Regions from separate parts of the Acetobacterium sp. K1/6 genome, predicted to be linked through region 2. Evidence: riboswitches for the same ligand, from Rfam matches in the RefSeq annotation. Region 2 holds a riboswitch; the other holds the start of a gene.
What was found. Region 2 has a riboswitch for cyclic di-GMP ahead of U2P91_RS02825 (glycosyl hydrolase family 28-related protein). Riboswitches for the same ligand answer to the same signal wherever they lie in the genome.

Region 1 (4,217 bases), on a different contig from region 2:
TCTGGCGGGACTGACCTTTGACGTGGGTCTGCGTTCGATTCTGCGTCAGGATCCGGATATCATCATGGTTGGTGAAACCCGGGACTCCGAGACGGCTTCCATTGCTGTGCGTTCCGCCATCACCGGTCATCTGGTGTTGTCTACCCTCCATACCAATGACGCGGTATCGGCCGTGGTGCGACTCCAGGATATGGGCGTTGAGCCTTATATGGTGGCCAACTCATTAACCGGGGTAGTAGCCCAGCGACTGGTCAAAAAAATCTGCCCCAATTGCCGGGAAGCCTATGCGGCGACCGAGATTGAGAAAGACCTGCTGGGGGAACCCCGGCTGACCACCTTGTATCGGGGCCGCGGCTGCCACATGTGCAACAATACCGGTTACAAAGGCCGAACGGCTATCCATGAAATTCTGGCCATCGATAAAACCATTCGGGCTATGATTTCCCGAAGGGAACCGATTGAGAATATTTACAGCTATGTGGAAGAAACCGAGCGGCTGATCCCCTTGCGAAAAAGTGTCTCTAATCTGACGATCCAGGGGATTACCTCGATGGAAGAATTTCTTAAATTATCATATTACGTCGAATAGGGAGAAGCAAGATGACAAATTTTTTAGAGCTGGTTAATTATGGCCGCCGCAATGATTGTTCGGATATTCATTTATCCCGGGAGCTGCCACCGGTTTTCAGAAAAAATGGTAAGCTTTATCAAAGCGACTTTGAACATAATCCGCAAATGATTGAAAACCTGATTTTTAGCTTGTTGACTCCGATTGAACGGGAGAGTCTGGAGTCCGGTACCGATCTGGATTTTTGCCATGTCACCCCAGAAGGGCTAAGGCAGCGGGTCAATATCTATAAACAGCAGGGCAGTTATGCTGCTGCCATCCGTTTGCTTAACGATACCATTCCCAGTTTTGAAGACCTCAAACTGCCGCCGATTATTCGGAAGTTAGCCAGTGAGCCACGGGGACTGATTTTAATCACCGGTCCCACTGGCAGCGGGAAATCCACCACCCTGGCCTCGATGATTGACTACATCAACACCAATCGGGCGGTCCATATTTTAACCATTGAAGACCCGGTGGAGTACAAGCACGAACATAAGCGCAGCATTGTTCATCAGCGCGAAATCGGGGTCGATGCCAGTTCTTTTGCCGCGGCGCTGCGGTCGTCGCTGCGGGAGGACCCGGATGTCATTCTGGTCGGCGAAATGCGGGACTACGAAACCGTTTCCGCCGCCGTCACTGCCGCCGAAACCGGCCATCTGGTCTTGTCCACCCTCCACACCATCGGTGCCGCCAATACCATTGACCGGATCATTGACGTCTTTCCGCCCCACAGCCAGCAGCAGATCCGCACCCAGCTGTCCAGTATTTTAAAAGGGGTCGTCACCCAGCAACTGGTGCCCCTGGCTTCCGGTGAGGGCCGGATGGCTGCCCTGGAGGTGCTGATCGGCACCGATGCGGTGCTGAACCTGATCCGCGAAAATAAAACCCACCAACTGGCCTCCGTGATGCAAACCGGCGGCCGGGACGGCATGAAAACCCTGAATGCGGACTTGGCGATGCTGGTCCGGGACCAGAAAATCACCTACGAGGTCGGTTTGGAATGGGCCAGCGACAAGCAGGAGTTTAACCAGTATTTTGGACGATAGCTTAAAATCGTCTGAATTCGGTTCGTAGGAGCGGTTATCAAGCGCCTGAAAAAACACTGAAAATTTGCAAGACCTCAATTCCAAGAACCAACGTAGATCAAGACTGTCGGGGCGGTTAGTAACCGCCCGAACGCTGTCTTTTATTAACCCGAACGCAATACCAAAACAAATAAACCCTTAACTAACTAAGACGCAAATAAAAACAATTTACCGTGTAATTTGCTTGACTTTTAGTCGAACAACAATTAAGATATGAGAGTAAATAGCATACCAGACGAAAGACTGGGACGCAAAGCTTCAGGGTCTAAGTTATCGTTGTGTAATTTTTAAGCAGTTGAAAAGACACAAGATAATATGACAGCCAGCTGCCACACCAGGTGTGGCTTTTTTTATACCATAAATAGACATGTCACAAAAAATGCAGTAAAATGTCACGAAAATGTAAAATTTTAACTTGACTTTTATTCCGGCGTAGACTACGATTAAATAGAATTAAAGACGATGAAAAAGGCAAAACAGAGGAAACTCTGGGACGCAAAGCTATAGGGTCTAAATCAGTGGGTGTGACAAAAAATCCATCATGATACGACAGCCAGTTGCCGCACGGTGAGAGTGCGGCTTTTTTTGACCCCGAAATGGGTTGGATTAAGGCCAAAAAATGAGAACTGTGAGATAATTGTTCGCAGTTAATAACCGATACGGTATATAAATCATCTTCAGGCGCAGATGATTATATAGAGCTTAAAATAAAAGAATAAGGAGCGAAAAATGGAATTAATTAACAAGATACGGAAAAGCAGAAAAGGGTTTACTCTGGTGGAAATTATTGTGGTGTTGGTGATCTTGGCGATTTTGGCGGCGTTTACGATTCCGACGATGTTGGGATTTGTGGGTGACGCTAAAGGAAAATCTTATATTGCCGAAGCGAGAGAAGTGTATGTAGCAGCACAGGCAACTGCAACAGAAATGACGGCTAAAGGTGGATTGACTCCTAGTCAGTTGCAGACAGCTTTGGGCTCTGGAGCAGTTAAAGCCGTAAAATTAACTCCGCCAGTTGGTAGTCCATCGCTTGAACAGAGTGCAAGTATGCAAATGTGGTCATATCTTAAAGGAGATTTAAATGCCGTAGAGCAGGAAGACTCAACATATAATACAACAGATGGCTTAAATAGGGGTTATGCATATTGGGCAATTACTTTAAGTGCTAGTGATAGCAGTAGTTTAGTGAGTACCACTAATAAAGCGAAAGTAACGACACTGGTTTATTCAAAAGGTGGCTATCAAGTTACGATAAAAGACGGAAATGCCTCAGTAAAAAAATTGAATTAATAGTACTGACATAATAAAGCTTCATTACCCTATGCGTCATAGAGTGATTGCTCTCTATCCCAGGCGCAAACCTGTCATCGGGTTTGCGGGGATGGGGAGATTTTTTATTTCAGGTAGATCATCCCAAGCAGTAATTTACTTATATCAGGCATGCTCAGATAGTTCTTAGAAACCATAAAAATGCAAGTTTTAAATATCAGGGCATGAACAAAAAATTATAACAATTTTACCTCGCCTTAAGCCAATCCTTTAAATTAAATGGTAAAATTAATCTGTTTTGTTACTACTAATATATAACTTTCAAATGCTAAGCTTTGCATCTCACAATCCCGGGAGGTAAACCGTGTACCCAATTAAAAATTATCAGTTTGCTCCCACCAGTCCAGAACCGATCCGCTTCAGCCGGGGCTTTTCCTTGGCGGTATCGGTGATCCTTTTTTTTGTCGTTGTTATCATCGGCGGTCTGGTCTTAAGCATTCAGAATACCACCTACGCAGCCAACAGCCGGCTGGTGTACCTGGCCGCCCAGGCTAAAGCCATCGAATTTGCGGCTTCCGGCAACTACCATGTGCCAGTACAGGCGGATCTTATTGATTATATCGGTGCAGAGGTCAATCAGGCTGCGGTTATCACCGTCATCGACGAAAACCGCGACGCCGCCATCGATTATATTGTCTATACCCGGGGCGGTCTGGTCACCCGATACGCTCCCGGGGAGCTGGTTGCCAGTAAAGAAAAATAGCGGTTAGTATCTATCAGAAAGGATAACGGTCTATGGTCGCATTCATCAACTTCATCCTTTATCTTTATATCTTTGTTGTCGGCATCGTTATCGGCAGCTTTCTTAACGTCGTCATCTACCGGGTGCCCAAAGAAATTTCCTTTGCCAAAGGCCGTTCTTTCTGTCCCCATTGTCAGGCCCAGATCAAAGGCTATCATAATGTGCCGGTGTTCAGTTATCTCTGGCTCCGGGGGAAATGTGCTGATTGCGGCGAACCGATTTCCATCCGCTATCCGTTAGTTGAACTCTTTACCGGGCTGATGGCAATCCTGATTTTTGCAGTTTATGGTCTATCCTTTCAGTGGCTGGTAGTATTCTCGGCAGGGGCCATTTTAATCTGTATTACCATGATTGATTTTGATACCATGACCATTCCCAATGGTCTCGTGATTGCGCTGATGGCACCGGCTTTACTCAGCTTTTTCTTTTTCCCTCAGATCGGGCTCCTTTC
Region 2 (4,217 bases):
TTGGTGGAATGGATCTTTATTCAGCAGAGCAATTTAAAAAAAACGGAATTCTTTTAAAGTTTATTAAAACGCGAGAATCGCTACACTATCGGCAGTATTACAATACATTTGTTCCCAATTTATCGATCATAGATGTGCTGATGTTTAATTCATTGACGCAGGTTAAAGCGCTACTAACGGAATATGATCTAATTGACGGCAGGGGCTAGCGCTTTTAGGCAAGGTTTGATACAGATTTATGAAATTGTATCATGCTTATTTTTGACAAAGTGGTTTTTTACGGCTTGGCAAAAGTCCCAATCTTCAAACAAGCTTTCCCAATCTTCGATGACTTCAGGAGCCTTAATACTTTGGTCCAACAGCTCAAGAAACTGATCACGATCAATAATGACAGCGCCCATACTTTTCAGGTGATCAGTTGGCCAAGTTCCGCAGTCCAGGATTGCATAATTCAATTCTTCCAGTCGAATGGCTAGAGCGATCATTGCAAATTTTGAAGCGTGATTAATTCGTGTAAACATTGAGGAAATATGGAAATAGGAGCCAAAGGCGAATCCAAACAAACCGGCAACCAGTTTTTTGTTATACCAAACTTCGATGGAGTGTTTGTAACCTAAGTCATGCAAAACACAGCAGGATTTTCTACGTTCAGGTGTTAGCCAAGTGTAGTTTTCTCTTGATTCAGTGCACCCATTTACAACGTCAATAAAAGCTCTGTCTACCGTCAGATAAAAACTATTATGCTTGATTAGTCGCCACATAACTTTTGAAATATGAACCTGATCAGGAAACAGCACACAACGAATTTCTGATGTCCACCAGAGAATTGGCTGATTAATGAGTGATGATGGATAGATTCCGTTTTTAAAAGCGTAAATAATTCGTTCTGGAGTTAAATCGCCACCGATAGCCAATAATTCTCCAGCAGGTCCAATACGTATGTTCTTGTTTGAAGATGTATGAGGAGGAAAGTATAATTCATTGGTTAGACAGTATGCTTTTCCTCGGTACTGTAAATGACGTGTATAAAATGCTTTGAAAATGCCTTTAAAAAAGCGTTTATCCATTGTAATGAGTAGAAATTTTATTTTTTTTAGCACTGATTTTACTCCTATAAATTAATATTTTGAGTTCGGATTTATTGGATATTTTTTATATACTCTTTATTTGCCCCAAAAATTGATTATTACGCAAGAATCTAGGAAAATCAATTAAGTATTAAAATATTATTAATATAAAGCATCCAACAGGTATTGACTAATCTCTGGATATGTGATATAGTGACTTCGTAAAAGTAAATACTTTAATATTCGAATATTCTCCTGCTTTCATTTTAATAGTTACAAAAAATGATCGCATATTTATCAAATGCATAGGTTTAAGAGACGTTTAATAGATGACAACTAATGATTGAGTTGTATTAATTACAGTTTTATTTTCTAGGAGTAAATACGGACCTGTTAAAATTCAGTGGCGTAAAGTTTAGTGCCTATAAGTCGGTAGGTAGCTAACGAAAGGAAGGTATCAACAAAAAAACAGAGTTAAGTTAATAAGTATCGTGGAATAACTTTCCAACGATAAAGGCAAACCTGTTGAAAAACAGGGACGCAAAACTAAAGGGCCTGTAAAATGGCAGCCAGTTACCGAAGGGGAAGTTTTTTATTTGAAATTATTTTTGTTCTGAATTCATCGTTATCCAACGATAAAGGCAAACCAATTGAAAAGTTGGGACGCAAAGCTAAGGGCCTGTAAAATGGCAGCCAGCTACCGAAAGGAATACCATCATGAAAAAGTTATCTGTTTTTTTAGTCACACTATTTGTATTATTCAGTGCGATGCCAGTAAATTCAGCGTTTGCTGCCAGAGTTAGACCCCCAAGAAGACCGATTAGAATTACTCAACCGGTAGTGACAGAACCGGTAGTGACAGAACCGGTAGTGACAGAACCGGTAGTGACAGAACCGGTAGTCACAGAACCGGTAGTCACAGAACCGATAGTGACAGAACCAGAAGTTACAGAACCAACGACACCTGTCAGTCAGGAAGTCAGCGTCAAAGATTTTGGAGCGAAAGGGGATGGTATCAGCGATGATACCTTGGCCATTCAAAAAGCCATTAACGAGGCAAGCAGTAAAAATGTCACCTTGTTAATTCCGGCGGCAACCTATGTGGTTACGAGTCAATTGGAAATGAAGAACAATACAAAAATCAGCGGCTATGGTGCAACCTTGTACATGGCACCCCAGCAGTCAACAGTTGCCAATATTTTATGGTCAAATCCAGATTCGTATATTTCTAATGTAACGATCGAAGGATTGAAACTAGAATCTCAAAACACGATTGCAGGTGCCGAGTATTACGCAAACAGCATGATCAGCAACGTTCAGGGGATGTTTTTTCAGGGCATCAGTAACCTGACGATCAAAGATGTTTCGATGGATAGTATGTATGTAGGCTTAAAAATGGGACAATCTGGAAGCAACCGGAATCAGGGAGTTACTGTCAGCAACCTCAATATCGATAGAACTGGCATGCCTGTTCAGGTTTCTGGTACCAACGATTTAATCATGACAGATAGCATTCTGAATGCCAATTCTGGCGGAACGAAGTGGCTTCATGCAGCATACATCCGAGGCGATAACAGTAATTTCCTTTTTAACAATGTTGAATTTAATAATGCCCCTGGTGGCGGTATTGCAGTAGCTGGCAATGATAAATTCCCCACTGCACCCGATCATATTGTCTTTGAGAATTGTCGTATTAAAAACAGTGTTGTCGGTATGCACGTCAATACTGGTGCAAACAATGTGAGTATCTCAGGTTTAACCATCGAAGGAAGCAGTTTGGGGTTTAAGATAACGGATGCAAACAACCTGAATATCAAAGATGTAAACATTAGCGGTGCGATGCCATCAACTACTGATCTTGGTGCATTCATTATTAATAATAGTTATCAAGCAAATATAGAAAATGTTACAGTCGATGCCAATGGTATGGCAGGAGCCTTATTCTGGCTAATTGGTGAAGTAAAAGATACTAACGTTTCTGGAATGAATGTAACGAATGTGGATAAGATTCCCTTGATTAGTGCCAACAGCGCGTCTCAAACGACCAATGTTGTTGTAGAAAACTCCAGTTTTGAATATAACAATATCGATAAATACGGAATTGGTTTCAGAGGCGTTGGTTCACAAGCAGTGCTTCAAAACAATACCTTTGTAAATAACGGTGCTGAATATTCTTATCTGATCTACAATCCCGAAGGAACAGCTATTCAGGTATCTGACAATTCTTACAGCGGATTCCAAAGCTTGACTTCCAGCTCGGACTTTTCAGTAGCTACCAATAATTTCAACCTTCTGTCAGCAAAAGTTGACTAATCGATTTTAAAAATGGACATATCGTTTATCGTATTAATTCAATAAAGCAATTACTAAAAGCCTTGCTCTTTTGAACAAGGCTTTATTTTACAAATTAAAGTGGTCGAATATTAACAATTTTGTCCACGATAAAGGCAAACCAATTGAAAAGTTGGGACGCAAAACTAAGGGCCTTAACTCAAAGAGAAAGGTAGCCGGTTGCCGAAAGGAGCAAAAAAATGAGTTATAGTTTGGATCATCGCGCAAAGAAAATTTGTGTAAGTGTGGTGGTAATCCTATTGATGTTAAGTAGCGTTTTTTCTTCGAACGTTTTAGCAGCAACCATCGATACCGAAGCGACTGAATTACCTGGAGTCACCTATCAGACCCATATACAAAATGAAGGTTGGTCACAGGGCTGGATGAGTAGTGGTGAACTCTCCGGTTCAGAAGGAAAGGGATATCGCCTCGAGGGAATAAAAATAAATCTGACTGGAAGCGTCCCCTCAGGGTTAGAAATTGAATATCGGACACATGTGCAAAATAAGGGATGGGAGCAGGAATGGGCTACAAACGGAGAATTTTCAGGATCTGAAGGCGAAGGATTTCGGCTGGAAGGAATCCAGATTAGATTAACCGGTGAGAATGCAGCAAATTATTCTGTTAAATACCGAACCCATATTCAAAATGAAGGTTGGGTTCAAGGTTGGGTGTCAGACGGGGCACTCTCAGGCTCGGAAGGAAAAAGTCTGCGCTTAGAGGCAATTGAAATCATCATTGAAAAGCAGTCAGCTGGAGTAGCCAACGAACCCGCAGACCCAGTGGTTACAGACCCAGTGGTTACAGACCCAGTGGTCA

Region 1: linked by a shared signal. The riboswitch ahead of U2P91_RS04915 (type II secretion system protein) and the one ahead of U2P91_RS02825 (glycosyl hydrolase family 28-related protein) in region 2 are both predicted to bind cyclic di-GMP.

What each region holds. Positions count from the first base shown of each region.
Region 1 covers NZ_JAXQGA010000004.1:125,017-129,233, reverse strand. Annotated here, with positions in the region: gene U2P91_RS04925 (GspE/PulE family protein) at 1-589, shown strand, start outside; gene U2P91_RS04920 (type IV pilus twitching motility protein PilT) at 601-1,656, shown strand; cyclic di-GMP riboswitch class I at 1,911-2,029, shown strand; cyclic di-GMP riboswitch class I at 2,156-2,260, shown strand; gene U2P91_RS04915 (type II secretion system protein) at 2,425-2,985, shown strand; gene U2P91_RS04910 (hypothetical protein) at 3,329-3,727, shown strand; gene U2P91_RS04905 (prepilin peptidase) at 3,760-4,217, shown strand, end outside.
Region 2 covers NZ_JAXQGA010000002.1:200,994-205,210, forward strand. Annotated here, with positions in the region: gene U2P91_RS02815 (WbqC family protein) at 1-209, shown strand, start outside; gene U2P91_RS02820 (leucyl/phenylalanyl-tRNA--protein transferase) at 237-1,100, opposite strand; cyclic di-GMP riboswitch class I at 1,573-1,648, shown strand; cyclic di-GMP riboswitch class I at 1,698-1,772, shown strand; gene U2P91_RS02825 (glycosyl hydrolase family 28-related protein) at 1,785-3,380, shown strand; cyclic di-GMP riboswitch class I at 3,504-3,586, shown strand; gene U2P91_RS02830 (glycosyl hydrolase family 28-related protein) at 3,599-4,217, shown strand, end outside.